DNA from 3 places in the Nonomuraea sp. NPDC049141 genome. Region 2 is predicted to be linked to each of the others. Evidence: riboswitches for the same ligand, from Rfam matches in the RefSeq annotation. Region 2 holds a riboswitch; each other region holds the start of a gene.
What was found. Region 2 has a riboswitch for S-adenosylmethionine ahead of thrC (threonine synthase). Riboswitches for the same ligand answer to the same signal wherever they lie in the genome.
Positions count from the first base shown of each region.

Region 1: it holds a riboswitch for S-adenosylmethionine, as region 2 does, so the genes downstream of both, AB0B91_RS40520 (GNAT family protein) here and thrC (threonine synthase) in region 2, are expected to answer to the same signal.
Region 3: it holds a riboswitch for S-adenosylmethionine, as region 2 does, so the genes downstream of both, AB0B91_RS18465 (aminotransferase class V-fold PLP-dependent enzyme) here and thrC (threonine synthase) in region 2, are expected to answer to the same signal.

Region 1 is NZ_JBEZDR010000016.1:106,220-114,157, reverse strand. Features, by position in the region: gene AB0B91_RS40530 (WD40 repeat domain-containing serine/threonine protein kinase) at 1-923, shown strand, start outside; gene AB0B91_RS40525 (hypothetical protein) at 1,030-1,551, shown strand; gene AB0B91_RS40520 (GNAT family protein) at 1,562-2,185, opposite strand; SAM riboswitch class I at 2,193-2,281, opposite strand; gene AB0B91_RS40515 (hypothetical protein) at 2,337-3,326, opposite strand; gene AB0B91_RS40510 (hypothetical protein) at 3,439-3,984, shown strand; gene AB0B91_RS40505 (hypothetical protein) at 3,968-4,921, opposite strand; gene AB0B91_RS40500 (helix-turn-helix transcriptional regulator) at 4,918-5,250, opposite strand; gene AB0B91_RS40495 (NACHT domain-containing protein) at 5,280-7,938, opposite strand, start outside.
Region 2 is NZ_JBEZDR010000032.1:30,876-38,813, reverse strand. Features, by position in the region: gene groL (chaperonin GroEL) at 1-515, opposite strand, end outside; gene AB0B91_RS57305 (cold-shock protein) at 825-1,025, opposite strand; gene AB0B91_RS57300 (MoaD/ThiS family protein) at 1,265-1,540, opposite strand; gene thrC (threonine synthase) at 1,564-2,796, opposite strand; SAM riboswitch class I at 2,810-2,950, opposite strand; gene AB0B91_RS57290 (RNA polymerase sigma factor) at 3,030-3,584, opposite strand; gene AB0B91_RS57285 (trehalose-6-phosphate synthase) at 3,616-5,040, shown strand; gene AB0B91_RS57280 (MFS transporter) at 5,042-6,205, shown strand; gene AB0B91_RS57275 (hypothetical protein) at 6,183-6,761, opposite strand; gene otsB (trehalose-phosphatase) at 6,813-7,583, opposite strand; gene AB0B91_RS57265 (DUF3263 domain-containing protein) at 7,638-7,938, opposite strand, start outside.
Region 3 is NZ_JBEZDR010000005.1:505,592-513,529, reverse strand. Features, by position in the region: gene AB0B91_RS18480 (acyltransferase) at 1-648, opposite strand, end outside; gene AB0B91_RS18475 (NADH-quinone oxidoreductase subunit D) at 645-1,790, opposite strand; gene AB0B91_RS18470 (DoxX family protein) at 1,912-2,484, shown strand; gene AB0B91_RS18465 (aminotransferase class V-fold PLP-dependent enzyme) at 2,487-3,797, opposite strand; SAM riboswitch class IV at 3,840-3,955, opposite strand; gene AB0B91_RS18460 (TerC family protein) at 4,058-4,783, shown strand; gene AB0B91_RS18455 (cytochrome P450) at 4,793-5,983, shown strand; gene AB0B91_RS18450 (SAM-dependent methyltransferase) at 6,195-7,157, opposite strand; gene AB0B91_RS18445 (DUF2520 domain-containing protein) at 7,440-7,938, shown strand, end outside.

The DNA of each region.
Region 1 (7,938 bases), on a different contig from region 2:
GGAACATGCGCGAGCGCAAGGAGGTCGCCCGCTTTCCAGCCGACCCGGACATGCTGGCCGTGCTGCAGTTCGACGAGCTGGGCAGACGGCTGCTCATCGCGCCGGAGTCCGGCCGGATCGAGCTGGTCGACGTCGGTACCCGCAAACGGATCTGGTCGATCCGCTCTCGGCACGCCGTCGACGGATTCCCACCGTTGCGGGCCGTCTTCAGCCCCGACGGCAGGACGATCGCGCTCGTCCTCGGCCCGGACGGGCAGACCCTGAAGTACTGGCTCACCGTGCTCGACGCGGCCACCGGCCGGGTTCTGCACGACAGCCCCACCACCAGCGACGGCGGCCCGTACCTGCCCGACGGCAAGAGGCTCGCCACCGGCTCCGGCAGGTTCATGGACGTGGCTACCGGCAAGCTGGTCGGGGAGGGCTATGACACGTCCACCTCCGGCGGGGACGGTGTCGCCCTGAGCAGCCGTGGTCTCATGGCCATCGCCTACGACGAGACGGGACGCGTCTCGCTCTGGGATCCCTCCGGGCCGACGGCATTGCGTCCCATGCTGCCGAAAGCGGCGGGTCCCGCGAGCGTCCTGGCCTTCTCACCGAGCGGGGACGTGCTCGCGGCGGCCAGCGGTGGCGTACTCCAGCTCTGGGACCCCGTCAACAGGCGGCGGCTCGGCGGCGACTTCGACCCCGCGACGATCCAGAATGTCGACTCGCTGACCTTCAGTGCCGACGGCGGCACGCTGTACTACTCGGCCGACGGCGACATCCTGGAGATCCCCGTCGGAGCCGAACGGGTCGCCGCGCTGGTGTGCGGGCGCGCGGGCCGCCGGCTCACCGAAGCGGAGTGGAGCCACTACCTGGGCGACGTCGCGTACCGGGAGATCTGCCCGAAGTCGGCCCTGACGGTTGTCACCCGTCCAGGCTGACAGTCGCTGCCGGCTCGTGACAGCGCGCGGTCAGCCCGGTCTCAGTGGTGGTGGGCATCGTCGTCTTCATCGAGAACGGAACACCGGGACGAGGAGAACACCCACCATGATCACATTCGCCGCGGCACTGCAACTGCTCATCGCGCTTGCCTTCCTGAGCATCCCGCTGGTGCGCCACCGCTACGGGGGCAGTGCGAAAGCGAACGCGGAGGCGGAACTGACCCGTCAGGGAGTGCCCAGCTCCGTCCTGGAGGAGAACAAGCTCAGCTTCGACGCCAGTGGCCACGAAACGGTCGTCCCCGTGACGGTCGCCCTGGTCATGACGGTGCTGGCCGTGCTCAACCTGTCCGGGAGCGACTGGGGGCAGACCCTTTCCTGGGTCTTCCAGCCGATCGTTCTCGCCGGCAACTTCCTCATCCTGTACAGCAACCTGACCGCCGCCAAGTCGGTGAAGGCCGCCTTCGACCGTAAGGGTGACCCGATGCTTCAGCGCATCGACGTGCGGGCCCTGCTCAAGGCTGCCGAGGGCGGGTTTCCCACCTGGGTCATGCCCATCCTCCAGAACATTCGGCACGCCGTGGTGATGGGTGGGTCGGCCCTCGTTCTGGTAGCGATGATCATCGCGTGATGCACGGGGACTACCCGGCGCTCACGGTGGTGAGGCGAGTGTGCAGCGCCGACTTGACGGCCGGCCATTCGGCGGCGACCACGGAGAACATGGCCGAGTCTCGCAGCTTCCCCGCTTCGCCGGGCGCCCAGGACGGCGACCAGCTACGCAACACCCCCTCGAAGCGCGCGCCGAGGCGCTCGATGGCCCGACGTGACCTCTCGTTGCGCGCGTCGGTCTTGAGGTCGACGCGCGTGACGCCCAGCGTCTCGAACGCATGGGTGAAGAGGAGGAGCTTCGCCTCCAGGTTGATCCCGGCGCCCTGCGCCGATGCCGCGAGCCAGGTCCAACCGACCTCGATGGCGCACAGGTCTTGCCGGTCCGGCCAGGTCCGGGGATCCCAGAACGCGGTGCATCCCACCGCCATCCCGTCCCGCACCCGAACCTGCGCGAACGGCGTCAACCCGTCGGCCACCCGAGCGAACTGGGCCGCCAGATAATCCTCGATCTCGGTGGCCCGGGGAACCAAGGTGAAACCGTAGGAGGAACGATCCTCCTCTGCCGCCCGCGCCAGATCCGGCGCGTGCCTCATCGCCAGCGGCTCCAGCCGAACGGACGATCCGTGGAGCACAGGAACATCGAGCCGGAGGCTCATGGGACTCTCCTCATCGTTCCTGGCGTTGGCACCTTGCCCTCGGGCAGGTTGCCGGACCGTCATCGGGCCAGGCCCCTCGGATCCTCTGGATGATCTCGGTGGAGAGAGATCCTGCCCCAGTGTGGAGGGCGACGTCAAACGTCAACGCGATCTACTGGTAGGTCTGCGGATCCACGCTGCGCCACTTGCCGTCGCCGTCGGCGTTGGCTACTCCGCCGATATACATCTTCTGGTAGGAGGCATAGTCGGTGTTGCGGGCGCTGACTTTGAACGGCTTGCCGTGGTCGTCGATGCGCTGATTGATCAGTTTGCCGTTGCTGAGCACATCGAGCGCGATCGAGAACTCGCAGTAATGCTTCTGTGTTGCCGCGGTCACTTGAAAAGTGATCTCTTCATCGCGTTTGAGGGAGATCGTCTTCTCGCGGAAGTAATCTCCACCCCATTCTGTGTCGTTGACCAGTGTCTTGCCTCGGGGGTCGGTTTCATCGAGGTCGAGGCCGATTTTTATGCTGTCCTCGCTGCCCGCGCTCGGGCTCTCGAACAATGTGCCGGTGAGCGGTGGGCCGCAGCGCGGGACCGCCTTCATTCCGACGATGCGCACGGGCCGATCTGCGTTTCCGTGAACGACGATCTTGAAGTCGGTGCTGTACGGGTCGACGCCACCTTGTTGCCGAAACCATCTGTGCTGTGCATCTGAATATTCCGGCAGGGCATTGATCTGGGCAAGTTGATCACCTGAGAGGGTCACTGCCTCGGGAAAGATCCAGGTGTTATGCAGGTCCGAATGTTCCACTTGGACGAGATCGACTGACAGTGGCGGCCCCGCGGGGCGTGTAGGGGTCGGTGAGGGCGTGCGAGGCTCCGGTGTGGCGCTCGGGCGGGGCGACGGGGTGAACGGCTGTTGTATCGCCCAGATCAGCACGCCGACAAGCACCGGGGTGGCAATGGCGGTTCCGGCCCATTTCACGGCGGGCCGATTCCACCAACGCCGCCGCTTAACAGGATGTCTGATTCGTGGGTATTTCGAATGGTTTTCCATCTGAGCACCGGCTCTCATTGGGATTCCGGGTCCATATTGAGTGCCGCCTTGCTCGTATGCAATCGGATTCGACAAGCCGCCTCCGCTGATGTCCATCGTCATACGTACCTGCCCATGGCGACGGCCTTCTACCTGCGGGTGTTTACGGGCCGTCCCACTTACCGCAGACTCCACCATGAGGTTCTAGAGGGGGCGTGACTGGTTGGCGGGTGACATGGCGCGTCCGGCGGCACACAAGGCGAACTCTCCCCTGGAGCCGGAACCGATATGGGGGCAGCTCGGCTACGTCAGGTATGTGTCCAGGGGCGGCTATGGCCCGGATGCCATCGAAACGCCGACCGCGATGCCGATGCTCCTCGCACCGCTGGCGCAGGATCCTGAATTCACGCATCAGGGCGTGTCACAGTGCGGCCGTTGTGGCGTCCTGGTCACAGTAAAGAAGCGGCGTACTCCTTCCAAGCGTTCGCGCCTCGCGGCGAAGAAGTATTGGGTCGCCGGTTTTTCGAGCGGCCTGTTGCTCTCGATCATGGGAGTCATAGTGTTCTTCGCGCAGATGCGGGGCGCGACGGACGGGACGCCCGGCATGCTGACAACGGCGTTCACCCTATCGGGGCTGGTTTTCCTTTGGCTGCTGACCGGCGTCGTTGGCGAAATAGTAAGAGATTGGGGTTTTGTCTGCGAAGCAGGAAAATCGGGAGGCGTCGAAATCGATTGCACTCATGTCGCAAAGATCGTGAAAGCCCCTAAGGTCGGCTCCTGACGGGAGTAGCTGGACCGCTCCGGCGCCAGGTCAGGGCCGCCGCGGCGGCGAAGGCCAGGGCCGCGCAGCCGATCTGGGCGAAGGCTGTCGGGGTGGATACGTACGGAAGGTCGCCGAGGTTGCCGAGGACGGCCACCGGTAGGAACAGCAGCAGCGCCGCCCGTCGCCCCACGACCGATCGGCACGCGTATCCGGCCGCCAGCGCCACCACGACGAGCCAGGGCACGGGCTTCCAGGTCATGATGTCGTGGTAGATCATCACGTTCACCCAGCGCATGACGGCCTTGCCGGCGGTCAGCCCTGCCAGCGCGAGCGGCCCCCACAGCAGGAAGGCGCGCCAGGGGATGAACGTGATCGCACGGTGCGCCGCGGGGATGAAGGCGATGACGACCGCGGACACCTCGGCCAGCAAGACGGGGCCGGGGCTCGGGAACATCAGTGCGTCCTGCTCCAGCAGGTACGGGTGACCGGCCTTATAGAGATAAAGCGCGAACGCGACTGCGCCCAACATGGCGATCCACCGGCGACCGAACAGCACGGCCAGCACGGGCAGCGCCGCGACGACGGCCGTCTCGGGGACGAACGGGATCCAGGTCGGCTGTCGCAGCACGCCGGCGAGGCCGCGGTTGTGCAGGGCCTCGGCAGCCACCACGAACTCGGTCGCCAGCACGCTGGCCAGCATCAGGAACGGCCACAGCGCCAGGGCTAGGGCCAGCCCGTCCCGCCAGGCGGGCGCGGAGACCGGGCCGAAGGCCCGCCGCCCGTGTACGCGCAGCGCGCCCCACAGCAGGTCGGCCATGTCGGCCGGATCCGGGCGGGTTTGGCCCGGCCGCGCCCCGGCCAGCAGCACGCTGATCATCTCTTCCTCGTGCCGGGCTCGGTGGTCGCGTGGGTAGCAGGCCAGGAGGCGGCGGTAGCGGGCTTCCAACGGGCTCATACCGTGCCCCCCGCGCCGGCGGCGCGCAGGCGCGTGGTGGCCGCTCGCGCGTGCCGGCGCATCCGCTCGGCCTCCGCCGCCAGCCTGGCCGCGCCGTCGCCGGTCAGCCGGTAGTAGCGCCGCACTCTGCCGTCCACGATCTCCTCCCGGTCCTCGGCGATGAGTCCTTCCGCCTGGAGACGGTCGAAAGCGGCGTACAGGGTGCCGGCGCGCAGGCGGACCTGGCCGTCGGAGATGCGCTCCACGTCGGTGATGACGCCGTACCCATGCTGGGGACCGGCGGCGAGCGCGGTCAAGATCAGGAAGCTGGGTTCCTGCATTTGCCTCATGCGATCAATATATACTGATCATCTATATATCAGACGCCCTGCCGCAGTTCCCATAAACGGACGGTCTTGTCCTCGCCGGCCGTCGCGAGCAGGGATCCGTCGGGACTGAAGGCCGCGGTGGTGGCCCGCTGGCCGTGCGTTGTCCGTAGGACCTCGGTGTCGGCGTCTACGTCCCAGAGCACGACGTCGGGCCCGGGACCGGCGGCGGCGAGCAGGGTGCCGTCAGGGCTGAGCGCGACGTGCCTGGACTCCTCGGGCAGCGTCACGAGAGCGGCGCCGGAGCCGGTGTCCCAGACGCGGGTGATGTGATGGCCCGCGGTGGCCAGACGGGCGCCGTCGGAGCTGAACGCGACGTCGCGCGTCCCGAAGGCCCACTGGGGGCCGGGGGCCGGTTCGTACAGCCGCTGAAGCGCCACGCCGGTCTGGGCGTCCCAGATCTCGGCCTCCCAGCGCCGGTCCTGTGACCATCCGCCGGAGGTGGCGGTGGCCAGGCGGGTCCCGTCGGGGCTGAACGCGATGCCGGTCGGGGCGACCAGGTGGGCGATGCGCAGGAGTTCGGCGCCGTTGGTCGCGTCCCAGATCCGGGTGGTGTTTCCGGTGCCGCTCGACGCCATGCGGGCGCCGTCAGGGCTGAAGGCCACCGCCCACACGCCGCCGCCGTGGGTGATCTCCAGGAGTTCGGCGCCGGTGGCGAAGTCGACGATCCAGATCTTTCCGGCGGTGAGATCCCTGGTCCTGAGGTCGAGGCGTTCGCCGGTGACGGCGAGCCGCCGGCCGTCGGGGCTGATCGCGGCCGTCCAGCCCACGCTGGACAGGCGGCCGAGGGCGGCGGTCAGGCCACTGCCGTGGCGGAAGACGCGCTGGGGCCGGCCGGTCAGGTCCGTCAGCGTGGTCGTACCCTCGCCGGTCCACGCCAGGCCGGCGCCGTCCGGACCGAACGTGACGCTCGAGACCTTCCGGGCGGTCTCGATCGTTCGCGAGAGCACTGGGGTGAGCTCCAGGCCCGCGCGGCGGGGCACGGGGCGGTGGGGGCCGAAGGCAGGCCGGGCCACGCCGGTGGGCGACGGCTCGTGGCGGCCGGCGAGGTGGTCGTGGAACTCGGCGTGCCGGAACTGGTAGAGCGGGCCGACAGCGCGCAGCAGCCCGAGGCGGTGAGCGTCGTCCAGGAACGCCATCAGCCGGCGTGGCAGTTGCCGCCCGTGTGCCAGGCGAATGGTGGCCAGAACGTAGACCGGCCACGCGTGCTGCTTGCCCGACACGGCTCCGTAGGCCGCTCCGGCCGTGGCCAGGACCAGGCTTCCCCATGCCACCTCGATCGGGGACGCGCCCGCCGCCCCGATCGCGGCCGCGCCGATGAGCGCGCCGAGGAACCCCCCGACGAGCAGCCGCACGAGGTTGAGCCTCCGGTCCGCACGCCAGCTCGTGAGCGGCGTGCTGGCCCGCCCGTCCACGGCCGGCGCCTCGGCCCAGCCCACCACGGCGTCGGTCAGAGAGGTGAGCAGCAACGCGGGCCCGAACAGCGCCACCATGGCGACCGTGGCGGCCAGCGCGTCCGTGAGCGGCTTCCCGGTGACGAGGTCGAACACCGTGTACCCGGCGGCGATCACCAGCGCCGTCCAGATCACTATTCCGAGGGTGAGGGAGAGTGCCGACAGCAGTTGGCTGAGCAGTGAGAAGGTTCGCCGTCTGAGACGGAGGTCGACATAACCCGGCTGGTCGTGCGCCCACGTCCCGCGGTCGCTGTGGCTGGGCCCCTCCCGATAGGCGATCACGATCCCCATGCCGCCGACGGCGAACCACCAGGTGAAGTCCTTGAGCAGGAACGTCGTCAGGATCAGGCCCCACGCCGCGCTCGCCAGCAGCAGCGCGAGCAAGACTCCAGGTCCTGGGGGCGGCCGGCGGAGGGTGGTGGCCGCGAGCCGCCACCAGGCGAAGTCTCTGACCCCTATGCTCTTGCCGCCCACCTGCACGCTGTCGGCCTCGGCGGGGGTGCGATCGAGGAGTTCGGCCAGGTGGCTGAGCCATTGGGTGACCTGTTCTGGCCGGTAGAGGCGGTGCGGCCGGAACAGGTCGGCGTCGGACCCCCGCGCGGGCGGCCGGGCCTCGATGAGGGCGGGGATGAGCCGGTTGAACAGGTGGGCGCGCAGCGCGGCCGCGGTGGCGAAGCGGGCGGGATCCAGCAGCGGGGACGGGTCGGTGGCCGGAGCGGCGGCGTAGACGGTACGCAGCAGCCACAATCCCAGAGGGCTGGAGACCGTCTCCGACAGCGGCGTCACGGGCCCGTCCCGCAGCCGCTCCAGAACGCGTTGCCAGCCGGGATGCGGCTTGGTCCGGTCGAGGATCTTGTTCAGATAGCCGGCGGCGGCCGTGGCCGACAGGGGCTCGGCCTCGACCACTGCCGCGCGGTCCAGCGCCTGCGCCGCATCGGCGTACTCGGTGGTGCGGCTGGTGATGACGAGCCGTGTCTCCGCGGGCAGCGCCTGGTTGAGCTCGGTCAGCACCGCCGGCAACGAGGCGGCGGGCATCTCGTCGAGCCCGTCCAGGACCGGTACGATCCTGCCGTCGCGGAAGAGCAGGCGCACCGTGTCGGTGCCGAACGCGCGCAGCGCCGGATAGCCCTGCTCCAGCCGATCGGTCAGCCAGTCGTCGAAGTGCGGGAACTCCTTGACGTCCCAGCTGTTCATCGAC
Region 2 (7,938 bases):
CCTTCCTTGCCGACCTTGTCCATCGCCTCGGCGATGAGCGCGCCGATCTCGGGGTCGGCGGCGGAGATGGAGGCGGTCGAAGCGATCTGCTCCTTGGTCTCCACGTCCTTGGCCAGCTTGGACAGCTCCTCGCTGACCCGCTCGACCGCCGACTCGATGCCCTTCTTCAGCGACATCGGGTTGGCGCCGGCGGCGACGTTGCGCAGACCCTCGCGCACCAGCGCCTGGGCCAGCACCGTGGCGGTCGTGGTGCCGTCACCCGCGACGTCGTCCGTCTTCTTGGCGACTTCCTTGACCAGCTCTGCGCCGATCTTCTCCCACGGGTCCTCGAGCTCGATCTCCTTGGCGATGGACACGCCATCGTTGGTGATCGTGGGAGCGCCCCACTTCTTCTCCAGCACGACGTTGCGGCCCTTGGGGCCCAAGGTCACCTTGACGGCGTCGGCTAGCTGGTTCATGCCGCGCTCGAGACCGCGCCGGGCGTCCTCGTCAAACGCGATCATCTTGGCTGCCATAAGGCTAGACCTCCCAGATGCAGGGTGGCTTCAATGGACCGAGCCGACGCCCGCGACGGCATGGGCCTGCATCTCCGTTCGGCAGACCCCATCGTCCCGATCCAGTGCTGGCACTCTCGAACAGAGAGTGCCAACGAACTGTTTAGCACTCTACCCTGCCGAGTGCAAGCCGAGACACCAGCATGCCCAGGTCAGTCAGTACGGCGGGCCCGTCATGGACCCGCCGCAACCGAGTCGACGAAGCAGGAGTGGCGGTTTCGCCCGGACTGCGGAGCCGTGCGACCTGCCGGTACTTGCCAACTTCGTGATTCAGACCGCTCGCACGGCCTCCGCTTGGGGGCCCTTCTGGCCCTGGGTGATCTCGAACTCGACGCGCTGGCCTTGTTCGAGGGAGCGATAGCCGTCCATCATGATCGCTGAGTAATGGACGAATACATCTTTACCACCGTCTACCGCGATGAAGCCGTAGCCCTTGTCCGCGTTGAACCACTTGACGGTGCCCTGCGCCACTTCCGACTCCTCTTACTGGGCTCATAGATCCCGCCCATTCCAACGCGAGACCCTCAATCGCCCGACTTATGGAGATATCACCAGGCGATCGCCCTCGACCATACCTGTGGCACAGCGTTTGGCAACAGAGTCAATCTACAAATTACGCATTTCATCCGTGAGTGAGTAGTTCAACATTGAATTGTCGGAAAAAACAGAAGGCGCCCCAGATGGGAGCGCCTTCTGACGTGAGCGAGTGGTCACCCTCCGGCGACCGCCGGGATGATGGAGATCTGCGTGCCTTCGGGGGCTGCCGTGTCAAGACCATCGGCAAAACGGACATCCTCTTCGCCAACGTAAACGTTGACAAAACGACGAATCTTGCCCGATTCATCCAGAATTCTCGCGCCGATCCCCGGGTAGTCGGAGTCGAGCTTCGCCAGCACGTCGCGGAGAGTCGCACCCTCCCCGCTCACCTCCGCGTTACCCCCGGTGTAGGTGCGCAGAATGGTGGGAATCCGCACAGAAACGCTCATGATTAACTCGCCTTTCCTGGTTGTCAGACAGCCGCGCGGAACGCGTCGAGAGAGGGCCGGATCACTGCCGTGGGCTCGGCGTCGTCGGCGACGGCGTCGAGCGTCTTGAGCCCGTCGCCGGTGTTGAGCACCACGGTCTCCGCCTCCGGGTCGAGCTGCCCGGTCTCGACGAGCTTCTTCAGCACTCCCACGGTGACGCCACCGGCCGTCTCGGCGAAGATGCCCTCCGTCGAGGCCAGCAGCTTGATGGCGGCGACGATCTCGGGGTCCGTGACGTCCTCCACCGACCCGCCCGTGCGGCGGGCGATGTCGAGCACGTACGGGCCGTCGGCGGGGTTGCCGATGGCCAGCGACTTGGCGATGGTGTCGGGCTTGACCGGCTGGACCACGTCGAGGCCGGCCTTGTAGGCGGTCGACACGGGCGAGCAGCCGTTGGCCTGCGCGGCGAAGATCTTGTACGGGGTGTCCTCGACCAGGCCGAGTGCGACCAGCTCCTTGAAGCCCTTGTCGATCTTCGTGAGCTGGGAGCCGGAGGCCACCGGGATGATGATCTGCTCGGGCAGGCGCCAGCCGAGCTGCTCGGCGATCTCGTAGGCGAGCGTCTTGGAGCCCTCGGCGTAGTAGGGCCGCAGGTTGACGTTGACGAAGCCCCACTTGTCGCCCAGCGGGTCGCCGATGAGCTCGGAGCAGAACCGGTTGACCTCGTCGTAGGAGCCGTCGATGGCGACCAGCTTGCCGCCGAACACCCGGGCCATGGCGATCTTGGCCTGCTCCAGCCCGGCGGGGATGAACACGCAGGCGTCGAGCCCGGCCCTGGCGGCGGCGGCCGTGACCGCGCCCGCGAGGTTGCCGGTGGAGGAGCACGACAGGGTGTGGAAGCCGAAGTTACGGGCCGCCTCGACGGCGATGGCCACCACCCGGTCCTTGAAGGAGTGGGTGGGGTTGCCCGAGTCGTCCTTGACGTACAGGGACTTGATGCCCAGCGCCCGGCCGAGATTGCCGGCCTTGACGAGCTTGGTCCAGCCGGGGTTCATGTTCGGCTTGGTGGCGACGTCCACGGGGACGGGGAGGAGTGAGCGGTAGCGCCAGATGTTGGCGGGGCCGGACTCGATGTCCTTCCGGGTGACGTCACCGAAGGAGTAGGCCGCTTCGAGCGGCCCGAAACACTCCAGACAGGCGAAACTTGGGCCGAGGTCGTAGCGGGCGCCGCACTCGCGGCAGGAGAGGGCTACGGCGGGTCCGAAATCGTGCGACATGAAGCGAGGCCTTCCCTCATCTTCGCCTGCGGCCACCTTGACCGCAGACCGGAATTGGCACCTGTCCCGGTCGGCCTCGCCAGGTCGCGAGTCTGAATCCGGGAGGGTTGCCGGGGCTTCGCAGGGCCGGTCCCTCCACCCCTCTGGATGAGCAATATTCAGTTGTTTGCTCTGACTGTACCTGGCCAGGCCCGTCAAGCGACCGTCCGTCTCAGGAAGCGAGACGTACGATCTCAGCGATAGTCGTCGCCCAGCACTCCCTGAACATACTTGCGCGCCTGGTGGATGCGTGACTTGGCGGTGCCGAGCGGGATGCCGAGCTGCTCGGCGACCTCGTTGTAGTCGAGCTGCACGATGTCACGCAGCACCAGCGCCTGGGCCAGGTCGGGCTTGTCGGCCTCCAGTGCCTCCATCGCGTCGAGCAGGTCGAGCCGCGACCCGGCGATCACACTGACCCGCCGCGCGTCGGGCTTCTGCATGGGCAACTCGTCGGAGGTCTGCTCGGCCGAGCGGCGCTTCAGCGTGCGGTACGTCGTACGCGCGCAGTTGGCCGTCACGATGTGCAGCCAGGTGCTGAACCTGGCCCGTCCCTCGAAGCGCCCGATGTTGCGCGCAACGGCGAGCAGGGTGTCCTGCGACGCCTCCTCCGCATCCTGGTGGTAGGGGAGGATTCGGGCGCAGTGCCGCATCACGTCCGGCTCGATCCGCTTCAGGAGCTCACCGAGTGCGCGATGATCTCCGGCAGCGGCGGAGCGGGCCAGTTCCTCGGTTAGCTCATCAAGCGCCATAGCTGGGATCCTATGGTCGGAGGGAACTTTAATGAACAGCGTCCTTGTCGCCTCTAACAGAGGACCCGTCTCGTTCACCGTCTCCGACGACGGTGTGCTGACCATGAAGCGCGGTGGTGGCGGGCTGGTGTCCGGGCTCTCCGGGGTCATGAAGGACGACGGCGTGCTGTGGATCTGCGCCGCCCTGTCCGACGGCGACCGGGGCGCCGTACGCCAGGCGCCCGGCGGCCGGCTCGACCAGGCCGGCTACGACACGGGCGCGCTGCGGATGCTGGACATCCCGCCGGCCACCTTCCACCGCGCCTACAACGCCGTGGCCAACTCCACCCTGTGGTTCGTCAACCACCTGCTCTACGACATCCCCAACGCGCCGCTGTTCGGCACCAGGTTCCAGCGGGAGTGGGAGTCCTACCGCGACTACAACGGCGCCTTCGCGCTGGCTCTGGCCGAGGAGGCCGGGCACGGGGCCCGCGTGATGGTCCAGGACTACCACCTCACGCTGACCCCGGCGATGCTCCGCGCCGAGCGGCCGGACCTGCGCATCGCGCACTTCAGCCACACGCCGTGGGCGCCGCCCGAATACTTCTCGCTGCTGCCCGACGACGTCGCCCGCGAGGTCCTGGAGGGCATCCTGGGCGCCGACCACGCCGGGTTCCTCACCGAACGCTGGGCGGGCGCGTTCATGGACTGCTGCCGGGCTCTGCTGGGCGCCGAGGTGGATCTGACCGGCCGTACGGTCACGCACGAGGGCAGGACCACCCACATCGGCGTGCACGGCCTCGGTGTGGACGGCGCGGCGCTGTGGGAACGAGCCCACGAGCCCGACGTCGAGTCCAACATGGCCGCGCTCAGGGAGCAGGTCGGCGACCGCCGGCTGATCGTCCGCATCGACCGCACCGAGCTGTCCAAGAACATCGTCCGCGGGCTGGTGGCCTACCGGGAGTTCCTGCACGCGCATCCGGAGTGGCACGGCCGGGTGGTGCACCTGGCGTTCGCCTATCCCAGCCGGCACGACCTGCCCGAATACCGCGAATACACCGCCTCGGTGCAGCGCTGCGCCCAGGAGATCGAGGACGAGTTCGGCACCGAGGACTGGGAGCCGCTGATACTCAACGTCAACGACGACTACCCGCGCTCGCTGGCCGCCTACCGGCTGGCCGACGTGCTGCTGGTCAACCCGATCCGCGACGGCATGAACCTGGTGGCCAAGGAGGGCCCGATCCTGTCGCCGCGGGCCGCACTGGTGCTGTCGCGCGAGGCGGGCGCGGCGGCCGAACTGGGCGCGCACGCGCTCCTGGTCAACCCCTACGACGTGACCGGCACCGCCGTCGCGCTGCACGACGCGCTGGTCATGCCCGAGGAGGAGCGCACGCGCCGCCGCGAACTGCTGGAGGTCGCGGCCACCGCGCTCCCGCCGCAGAAGTGGTTCGCCGCCCAGCTGGACGCGCTGGCCTAGGATGTCGTCGATCTCAGAGCGCGTCCGCCTGGTCAGGGACCGGCCGACCTGGCTGATCTACCTGCAGCTGGGCACGTTCGCCACGTTCATCTACGGCCTGAGCGGCGCCCTGCCGCTCCTGCGCCTCGACCAGCGGACCTCCGGCATGGTCGCCGGCCTGCACGGCACCGCGATGGCCGTGGGCACGATCCTCGCCGGCCTCTCCCTCACCTTCCTCACCAGGCGCTACGGCAGGCGGGTCACCACCTGGGTCGGCCTCGCCGGGATGAACGCGGGCGTGCTCCTGGTCGTACTCACCTCCGCGCTGCCTTTGACGCTGCTCGGCTACGGCGTGGCCGGCGGCTTCGGCTCGGTCGCCCTCTACACCGCCATGGCCGCGCTCAGCGAGCACCACGGACCGGCGGGCCCGGCCGCGATCAGCGAGGCGAACGCCGTCGGCGTCGTGGTGGGCGTGGCGGCGACGTTCCTGCTCAGCGCGATCGCGCAGACCACGCTCGGCTGGCGGGCCGCGCTGCTCCTCACCCCGGCGCTCACCGTGCTGCTGGCCCTGACCCTGGGGCGGGTCTGGACCCGGACCACGACCGTGGCGGCCCCGTCCACCGGCGAGCGGCCCGTGCGGCCCGGGTGGCGCTTCCATGTGGCGGGCGGCGTGCTGTTCTGCTGCGTGGCCCTGGAGTTCACGTTCAACCTGTGGGCCGCCGAGCTGTTCGCGGCGCGCACCGGCCTGAGCCCGGCCGCCGCGGCCACCGGGTTGACGGCGTTCCTCGCCGGGCTGGGCGCGGGCCGGTTCGGCGGCGCGTACCTGGCCTTACGGCTGCCGCCCGCACGGCTCTTCCTGGGCGCGCTGGCAGTCACCGCGGCGGGCTGGCTGCTCTTCTGGCTGAGCACCCTGCCCGTCCTGTCCTACGCCGGTCTCGCGCTCAGCGGGGTCGGCGCCGCCCTGCACTTCCCGCTCGCGCTGGCCGGGCTCATCACGCACTCAGGCGACCGGCCGGACCGGGCCGGCGCGGCCGCCCCGATCTGGGCCGGGTCCGCGATGGCCGTCGGTCCGCTCGCGCTCGGCGCGCTCGCCGACGGCTTCGGCACCTGGAACGCGTTCCTGCTGGTCCCCGTCCTCATCTGCCTGGCCGCCGGCGGGGTGCTCATCGCCAGGTCGCGTGCTTGAGCACGCCGGGCAGACCGGGGGTGTTCCATGAGTCGACGACGAGCACGCCGCTCTTGGGCAGGTACCACTCCCGCTGGACGAAACGGGCCCGCACCTTGCCCGTCCCGGTGACGCAGGTGCCCTTCCACGCGCGGTAGTACGCCTTGTGGCCCGGCCCGACCTGGCGCAGCCCCTTCGCCGCCGCGCCGTTGAGCACCTGGCCCCACTTGTGGTTGACCGGGCAGGGCTCCACATCGGTCGCCGAGTAGAAGGGCCGGTCGGGCGTGTACGGGTTGAGCTCGTGCCCCAGCTTGATGGCCGCGGGCCCGAGCACCCAGAAACCATCGCATTCCGGAGTGAAGTATGCCCCCTTGGGCTTGGCGCACTTGCCGGTGACGACATGGAGCCAGTCGCCCTTCCCGTACACCTTCCATGAGCTCGGCAGGGACAGCGTCAGCCCGTTGCGCAGCTTGAGCGGATGACCGGCAGCGCTCGCGGAAGCGGAGGCGGGGGCGGCCATCACGAGGACGGCGGCGGCCACGGCGAGACCCGCCACGGCAAGGTTTCTCTTCGACATTTCGCGAATGTACCGACATGCACTTGCAGACAGATGGGGACCGGCTGAAACTCAGGGCCGGCTGTAGGCCGAAGCCAGCTCCCGCAGCAGCGCCACCACGCCGTCGGGGCCGTCCACCACGATGTCGGCCCGCTCGGCCAGCGCGGTCACCTCGGCCGAGCCGCTGCACACGGTCACGCCCGGCAGCCCCGAGTTCTTGACCGCGTCGAAGGCCGCCAGGTCCCCGAGGTCGTCGCCGACGAACATGACCGACCGGGCGGCCCGTTCGGCCAGGAACAGGCCGAGCGCGTGCCCCTTGTCCATGCCCGGCGGCCGCAGTTCGAGCACCAGGCGGCCGGGCTCGACGACCAGGCCGTGCTTGTCCGCCAGCGCGGCCAGCGGCTCGCGCAGAACCGCCAGGGTGCCTTCGGGGTCGGGGCTGCGCCTGGTGTGCACCGCGACCGCCCGGCCCTTGTCCTCGATCGTCGCGCCTTTCACGCCGAGCGAGCCGAGCAGCAGTTGCAGCTCCGCCTCGGCCTGGAGCACGCCGTGCGGGGGCGGCGGCGCCGAGATCTGGCCGTCCTCCCAGCGCTCGAACCCGTAGTGCCCCAGAATCACCAGGCCGGGTACGTCGGCCAGCCCGGGGCCGAGCTCCAGAGCCGTGGCCACCGGTCTGCCGGTCACGATCGCCACGGCCCCGACGTGCCCGCCGAGTTCGGCGAGGACGGCGGGCGCTTCCGGGTGGATCCTGGCGGAGGCGGGATCGGCCACGATCGGCGAAAGGGTGCCGTCGAAGTCGAGCCCGATCACGGCTCCCGCCGGATCCTTCAAGATCGCTTCCATGCCGGGTGATCCCGTATGTCTGATGTTCTTCACGCGCCTGCCTTACCCAGCAGGTCAGGGGCGCATGCCAAGCCGCCGGGCGGCGCGGTCGCGCTGGCGGGTGGAACGCAGCCGGCGCAACCGCTTGACCAGCATGGGATCCTGCTGGAGCGCCTCCGGCCGGTCGATGAGTTCGCCGAGGAGTTGGTAGTAGCGCGTGGCGGAGAACCCGAAGGTCTCCTTGATGGCCTGCTCCTTCGCACCCGCGTAACGCCACCAGTGGCGCTCGAAGGCGAGGAGTTCGAGATCGCGTTCGGAGAGGGGCTGTCGGGACGGTTCCTGGGCAGCACTGTCACCGCTGACCGGTGCAGTGTCC
Region 3 (7,938 bases), on a different contig from region 2:
ATAGCGCCGGGGCAGGATGACGACCCGCTCGTAGAAGAAGCCGGCCTGGTGGGCCAGCCCCCAGACGATGATCATGTTCAGCCAGCCGGCCCACTCGACACCGTACCGGAAGCGGACCACGTCGACCACCAGGGCGGCGCCGCCCAGCCAGATGAGCACCAGCACGTCGTAGTGGCGGTGCAGCCACAGCGCCACGGGCAGCAGCGCGATCAGTACCAGGTAGACGCCGAGGAACCAGAGCGGGCTGAGCACGAGCAGCACCACCCGCCACATCCACTCGACGTGGAACACCCAGGTCACGACCGCGCCGATGGCGATCCACACGCCCGCAAGCACGAGCGCGGGAGCGGACAACGCGCGGATGCGCCGCCAGACGAACCGGCCGATGCCGACGCCGCGCGCCTGGGCGCGGTTCCACGACAGCAGGTGGACGTGGCCGCCGACGTAGAAGAAGAGCGGCAGCACCTGAAGCAGCCAGGTGAGTATCCACAGCCCCGAGGTGAAGCCGAGCGGGCTGGTCGGCTCGGGCCCATCGGGCTTCCACTGCAGGATGGTGAACGCCCAGTGCCACACCACCACGACGATCAGGCTGAGGGCGCGCAGCCAGTCGACGTATTTGTCCCGCTGCGGAGTCACGACGCCGGTCACTTGTCGATGTCACCCACGACGAAGAACATCGAGCCGAGAATCGCCACCATGTCGGCCACGAGGTGCCCCGGCAGCATCTCCCGGAGCACCTGGATGTTGCTGTAGGAGGCGGAGCGCAGCTTGAGCCGCCATGGGGTCTTGTCTCCCTTGGACACGAGGTAGTAGCCGTTGATGCCGAGCGGGTTCTCGGTCCAGGCGTACGTGTGCCCTTCCGGCACCTTCAGCACCTTGGGCAGCCGCTGGTTGATGGGGCCCGGCGGCAGCGAGCGCAGCCGGTCGACACAGGCGTCGGCCAGCTCCAGCGAGACCTTGAGCTGTTCGAGGAGGATCTCGAAGCGGGCGTGGCAGTCGCCCGCACTACGCGTGACGACCTTCACCGGCAGCTCGGGATAGGCGAGGTACGGCTGGTCGCGGCGCAGGTCGATGTCGACACTGGAGGCACGGGCGATGGGGCCGCTCACGCCGTACTGCAGGACCTGCTCGCGGGACAGGACGCCGACGCCCTTGGTGCGGGCGAGGAAGATCTCGTTGTTCAGGATGAGATTCTCGATGTCCGGCACGCGGCGCCGGGTCTCGGCGACGGTCTCCGACACCCGGTCGAGCCAGCCGAGCGGCAGGTCCTCCTTCAGCCCGCCGACCCGGTTGAACATGTAGTGCATCCGGCCGCCGGAGATCTCCTCCATCACGGCCTGGATGCGTTCGCGCTCGTTGAAGGCGTAGAAGATCGGCGTGATCGCGCCCAGCTCCAGTGGGTACGAGCCGAGGAACATCAGGTGGCTGAGCACCCGGTTGAGCTCGGCCAGTAGCGTACGGGCCCAGACGGCCCGGACCGGCACCTCCATGCCCAGCATGCGCTCGGCGGCCAGGACCACGCCCAGCTCGTTGGCGAACCCCGCCAGCCAGTCGTGCCGGTTGGCCAGCATGATGATCTGCCGGAAGTCGCGGACCTCGAACAGCTTCTCCGCGCCCCGGTGCATGTAGCCGATGATCGGCTCGGCCGTGGCGATGCGCTCGCCGTCGAGGGTGAGCCGCAGCCTGAGCACGCCGTGCGTCGACGGGTGCTGAGGGCCGATATTGAGGATCATGTCCTCGGTGGCCAGCTCTTTCGCCCCGACGCCGATCCCGACCACGCGTTCCGTCATATGGCAATGCTGCCACCAGCAGTGGTGGTGATCCAGCACAGGACAGGGTCAAGGAACGTTATGCCGGCGCATCCTGCCTACCTGACAGGGGAGGAATACCGGGAACGGGGGGAGTTATACCGTGCAAAGAATTGGCTTTGATCTGGCCGCCCTGATCGCGCGAGTGGCGATCGGTGTGATCTTCGTGACCCACGGGTGGCAGAAGTTGCAGGGCGGGGTGCCGGCCACGGCCGCCGCCTTCGCTCAGATCGGCGTGCCGCTGCCGCAGCTCTCGGCCTTGTTCGCCATCGTCGTGGAGAGCGTCGGAGGGGCGCTGCTGATCATCGGCCTGCTGGTCCGGCTGGCGGCCCTCGGGCTGCTGATCGACATGCTGGGCGCGATCATGTTCGTCCACGGTGGGCACGGCGTCATGGTGCAGAACGGCGGCTGGGAGCTCGCCGGTTCGCTGGGCGTGGTCTGCCTGCTGCTCGTGGCGCTGGGCGGTGGCCGGATCGGGATCGACGGCATCCTGCACAGTACGTACCGGCGGCGCGCCGAGCGCCGCGCGGCCGAGCAGGATCTCGCCGGTCACGCCCCGGCCACCTCCATCAGACCGGAGGCGGACACCACCAGACCCATGTCCACGCGCCCCACCGGGTACTTCGATGAGACCGTCGCCGACGAGCCATCGCGCAGACGCCCACCGCCCGGCTGACCTCAGCGGGCGGCGAGGTCCCGGAGTGCGTCGACGAGGCGGTCCACGTGCTCCTCCGTGGTGCCGATGCCGATCGAGGCACGCACCGCGGAGGCCGTGTCGTCCTCGCAGCCGCCGTCCGCGGTGCCGAGCAGGTGCCGGACGAAGGGGTGCGCGCAGAACTTGCCGTCACGCACGCCGATGCCGTACTCGCCGGACAGCACCTCGGCCACCTCGCGCGCCGAGTGCCCGTCCACGACGAACGAGACGATGCCCACGCGCGGCTGGTCCGGCCCCCACAGCGACAGCTCGCGCACGCCCTCGATCGTGGCCAGCCCGGACCGGAGCCGGGCGATCAGCCGCTCCTCCTCGCGCACCAGCTCGGTCCAGCCGGTCGCGCTGAGCGCGTCACAGGCGGCGGCCAAGGCGATGGCACCCAGCACGTTAGGGGTGCCCGCCTCGTGCCGCGGCTCGGCATCGTCATGCCACTCGATACCTTCCTGGACGTCACCTTCCTGGACGTCAGCGGCGACCGAACGCACCGCGCCACCGCCCTTCAGGTACGGCTCGCCGGACGAGAGCCAGTCACGGCGGCCGACCAGCACCCCGGCGCCGAAGGGGGCGTAGAGCTTGTGGCCGGAGAAGGCGACGTAGTCGAGGTCGAGCGCGGTCAGGTTGAGCCGCCGGTGCGGCACCAGCTGGGCGGCGTCCACCAGGATCCGGGCCCCGTGGCGGTGCGCGATGTGCGCCAGGGCGGCGATCGGCCAGAGCTCGCCGGTGACGTTCGAGGCTGCGGTGACGACCAGCAGCTTGGGGCCGTCGATCCCGGCCAGCGCCTCGTCGGCCACGCGGACCGCCTCACCGGGGAAGGCGGGCGGCGCCAGCCGTACGGACCGCTTCCAGGGCAGGAGCGAGGCGTGGTGCTCGGTGTCGAAGACGACCGCGGTCGTGCCCTCGGGCAGGCAGCGGGCCAGCAGGTTCGTGGCGTCGGTGGTGTTGCGGGTGAAGATCACGGCATCGTCGGGGCGGGCGCCGACGAAGGCCCTGACCGTGTGGCGGGCCTGCTCGTAGCGGGCCGTGGTGAGCTGGGAGGCGTACCCCGCGCCGCGGTGCACGCTGGAGTAGGCCGGGAGCGCGGCGGTGACGGCGGCGCTGACCGGCTCCAGACAGGGGGCGCTCGCCGCGTAGTCGAGGTTCGCGTACGTCACGAGCCGGCCGCCCTTGACCGGGACCTCCAGATCCGTGCCGAGCACGGCGGGGATCGGACGGCTGTGCCCGACCGGCGTCTCGGTGGCCTGGGCGGGCAGGGAGCTGAAAATCGTCAAAGTGGACATGGCGCACCTCCTGGGGACATCGGACCCCTGGAGCACCCAGCAAGCCCGCGCTTGCCCGCCACACCTCGTGACGGACCAGGTCTTCACCCGGGGCACCCCGCCGCGGACGCGAGGGTTGCCGGCCAGCAAGCCGGGGCTGTGCGCTGGCACTCATGACCTACACCCCGCACTATAACCGACACTCGGCCATCAATCACAACGGTGAACTTCTGCGGCCCTTGCCTCGTTGGAACCTGAAACCCCTGCCGTGAGGAGTACTAATGCTGGACTGGGTGACCGACCCTCAGATCTGGATCGGGTTTTTCACCCTGGTCGCGCTGGAGATCGTGCTCGGTATCGACAACATCATCTTCATCTCCATCCTGGCCGGGAAGCTGCCGCCGGAGCAGCGTGACAGGGCCCGCGTCATGGGTCTGGGCGCGGCTCTGATCAGCCGGTTGCTCCTGCTGCTCGCGTTGTCGTGGGTGGTGCGGCTGACCGCGCCGCTGTTCGAGGTCTTCGGCCACGAGATATCGGGGCGCGACCTGATCCTGCTGCTGGGCGGTCTGTTCCTGCTGGCCAAGAGCGTCACCGAGATCGGGCACAGCATGGAGCTGAAGGAGGAGGACGGCAAGACGCGGGCCGTCACGTCGTTCGCCTCGGTGATCGCGCAGATCATGGTGCTGGACGTGGTGTTCTCGCTCGACTCGGTGATCACCGCCGTGGGCATGGTGGACGAGCTCGGCGTGATGATCGCCGCGGTGATCGTGGCGGTGCTGGTCATGCTGTTCGCATCGGGGCCGATCAGCAGGTTCGTGGACAAGCATCCGAGCATCAAGATGCTGGCTCTGGCGTTCCTGGTGCTGATCGGGGTGGTGCTCATCGCCGAGGGGCTCGGCCAGCACATCTCGAAGGGCTACATCTACTTCGCGATGGCATTCTCGGTCATCGTGGAGCTGCTCAACATCCGGATGCGCAGCAGGCATGCCAAGCAAGCATCCTCATAAGATGAAATAGTGCGCTTCGACCCCTGGAATCCGGATTTTGTCGCCTATCCGTACGGCGCCTACGCGGCGCTGAGGCATGACGCGCCCGTCAGCTACTTCGAGCCGACGGGTCAGTGGCTGGTCTCCCGGCACGCGGACGTGAACGCGCTGCTCAGAGACCGTCGCCTGGGCCGCTCCTACCTGCACGTGGCCACGCACGAGGAGTTCGGCCGACCGGCCGAGCCGGAGTTCCAGGAGCCGTTCTGGCGGGTGACCAGGGCGGGCATGCTCGACGTCGAGCCGCCGGTGCACACCAGGCTGCGCCGGCTGGTCTCCAAGGCGTTCACGCCGCGCATGGTCGAGTCGCTGCGTCCCCGGGTCAGGTCGATCGCGGAGGGGCTGGTCGCCGCGTACGTCGAGAAGGGCGGCGGCGACCTGATCGCCGAGGTGGCCGAGCCGCTGCCGGTGACCGTCATCGCGGAGATGCTCGGCGTGCCCGAGGCGGACCGGCACCTGCTGCGCCCCTGGTCGGCCGACATCTGCCGCATGTACGAGCTGAACCCGAGCCTGGAGTCGCAGCACCTGGCCGCCAAGGCGGCGTCGGAGTTCGCCGGCTACCTCGCGGACCTGGCGCGCGAGCGCGCCGTGCGACCGGGCGACGACCTGATCAGCGCGCTCGCGGCGATCGACGAGCTCACCGAGGACGAGCTGGTCGGCACGTGTGTGCTGCTGCTCAACGCCGGCCACGAGGCGACCGTGAACGTGACCGGCAACGGCTGGTGGTCCCTGTTCCGCAACCCCGCCGAGCTGGCCCGGCTGCGCGCGGACCGGAGCCTGCTGCCCACGGCCGTCGAGGAGCTGATGCGCTGGGACACCCCGCTGCAGATGTTCGAGCGGTGGGTGCTGGAGGACATCGAGGTGCACGGGGTCGAGATCCCGCGCGGGGCCGAGGTGGCGCTGCTGTTCGGCTCGGCCAACCGGGACGAGACGGTGTTCGACGACCCGGACCGGCTCGACGTCGGGCGGCCGGACAACCCGCACATCTCCTTCGGGGCCGGGATCCACTTCTGCCTCGGCGCGCCATTGGCCCGCCTGGAGCTGATCGAGTCGTTCGGCGCCCTGCTGGAGCGGGCGCCGAAGCTGGAGCTCGTCACCGAGCCGGAGTGGAAGCCCGGCTACGTCATCCGCGGCCTGCAGTCCCTCGACCTCACAACCGGCTAGCCGCGCTTTCGCACAGACCGCTCCGTTTCCGACCCCGCGAACAACCGCCCCCCACTCCCCAGGCGAAAGTATGGCGAAAGGACCCCAGCCGCCCCGCTCCTCAGGCCGAAGCACGGCGGAAGGACCCCAGCCGCCCCCGCTCCCCAGAAGGACCCCAGCCGAAGTACTGCGGGAACAAGGGGTAGTCGTGATGACGCGCCGAATACCAGGGTCAGCGGTCCTGGGTGAGCCAGCCGAAGCCGCCGAGACCCTTCGCGTCGATCAGCTCCCCCTCCTCCGAGGCACGGGCCAGAGCCCGCAGATAGCCCGGCGGATCGAGGTGGGCGAGGTCGATGGGCGGACGCGTGCCGGTGACCCCCAGAGCCTTTAGCGCATCCCGCTGTGTGGACAAGCCTGTGGATATCGCACCGGCCCGCCGACCGGCCTCGGCGCACGCGTCGAGCGCCACGTGCGCGGTGATGTCGCAGGTCCCGTCGGGTATGGGCGCCACGACCGCACCGTCGCGGTACCCGGTGAGCGTGCCGTGACAGGGACGGTTATCCACAGGGTGTGCATAATCAATGGCCACCGCGCGCCCCCTGCTGAGCCGGGTCAGCACCGCCGCCCAGGCGGCGTCCCGAGGGCACCCGATCTCCCCGCGCGAACCGATGCGGCCCAGCGGCCACCACCGGTCGAGCCAGGCGCGGCCGATGCCGGGCACCGGGTCGCCCAGCCGTTCCTCACCTGTCTCGGTCTCGACCAGAACCAGCCGCGGCCCGTCGGCCGTCTGCTCGGCCACGTCGAGCGGGATGTTGTCCAGCCACTCGTTGGCGATCGCCAGCCCGGTGATGCCGTACGGGATCCGGGATCGCCAGGCGATGCTCTCCGGCAGGCCGTCGGGCCGGGGCGAGAGGTCGACGGCGGTGATGTTGAGCCGGGCGCGCAGTGCGGGGTCGGCGGCGTCGAGCACGCGGGCGACCAGAACGCCCTCTCCCGCGCCGATGTCGACCAGGTCGAGGCGGTCCGGCGAGCCGAGCTCGGCGTCGACCTGGGTCAGCAGCGCCAGAACCGCCTCGGCGAATGCCGCCGAGGCGCTGACCGAGGTACGAAAGTGGCCCGAAGGGCGCTCGCGAAGGTAAAAGCCGTCCTCGCCATAAAGCGCGTGCCGCATCGCGGCGCGCCAGGTGAGCCACATGCCCTGGACTATCTCATGGCTCGCCGAAACGAGGACCTGGCCGGCCAAGTCCGCACCTCCAAGAGGCTCGCATTTCTACGCGGGCGTCGGGTCGCAACTCGGCGCCCGCCACCAATGCGATGACCCCTCTCCTCATCTCTTCCGACAGGGGGTGCATAGTTTTATATGCCCTTGTCCCATTTGTCGGTAACTCAACATGCAGCAAAAGCCTGGTCACGTACGTAGTCTCAAGCGGCCGTTACGCTGAACGGCAGTGCCATCAGGTCGACAGGGGTGGACGTCATGGACGCAGGGGATCGCCCGGGGCGGTTGGCAGTGGGTGTGCTGGGCGCGGGCAAGGTGGGTTCGGTGCTCGGTGCCGCACTGGCTCAGGCCGGGCATCACGTGGTCGCCGCCAGCGGAGTTTCCGACGCCTCGCAGCGGTGGGCGGCGAAGCGGCTCGGTGTGCAGCCGACCCGGCCCGAGGAGGTCGTCAAGGTCGCTGAGCTGATCCTGCTCACCGTGCCCGACGACGCGCTGCCCGATCTGGTCAACGGGCTGGCGTCGACCGGCGCCGACCTTCAGGGCAAGCTGCTCGTGCACACCAGCGGCGCGTACGGGCTGTCGGTGCTCGACCCGGCCGCCAGGGCGGGCGCGCTGCCGCTCGCGCTCCATCCGGTGATGACGTTCACCGGGAGGGACGACGACCTCAACCGCATCACCGGCATCTCGTTCGGTGTGACGGCGCCCGATCCGCTCAGGCCCATCGCCGAGGCCCTGGTCATCGAGATGGGCGCCGAGC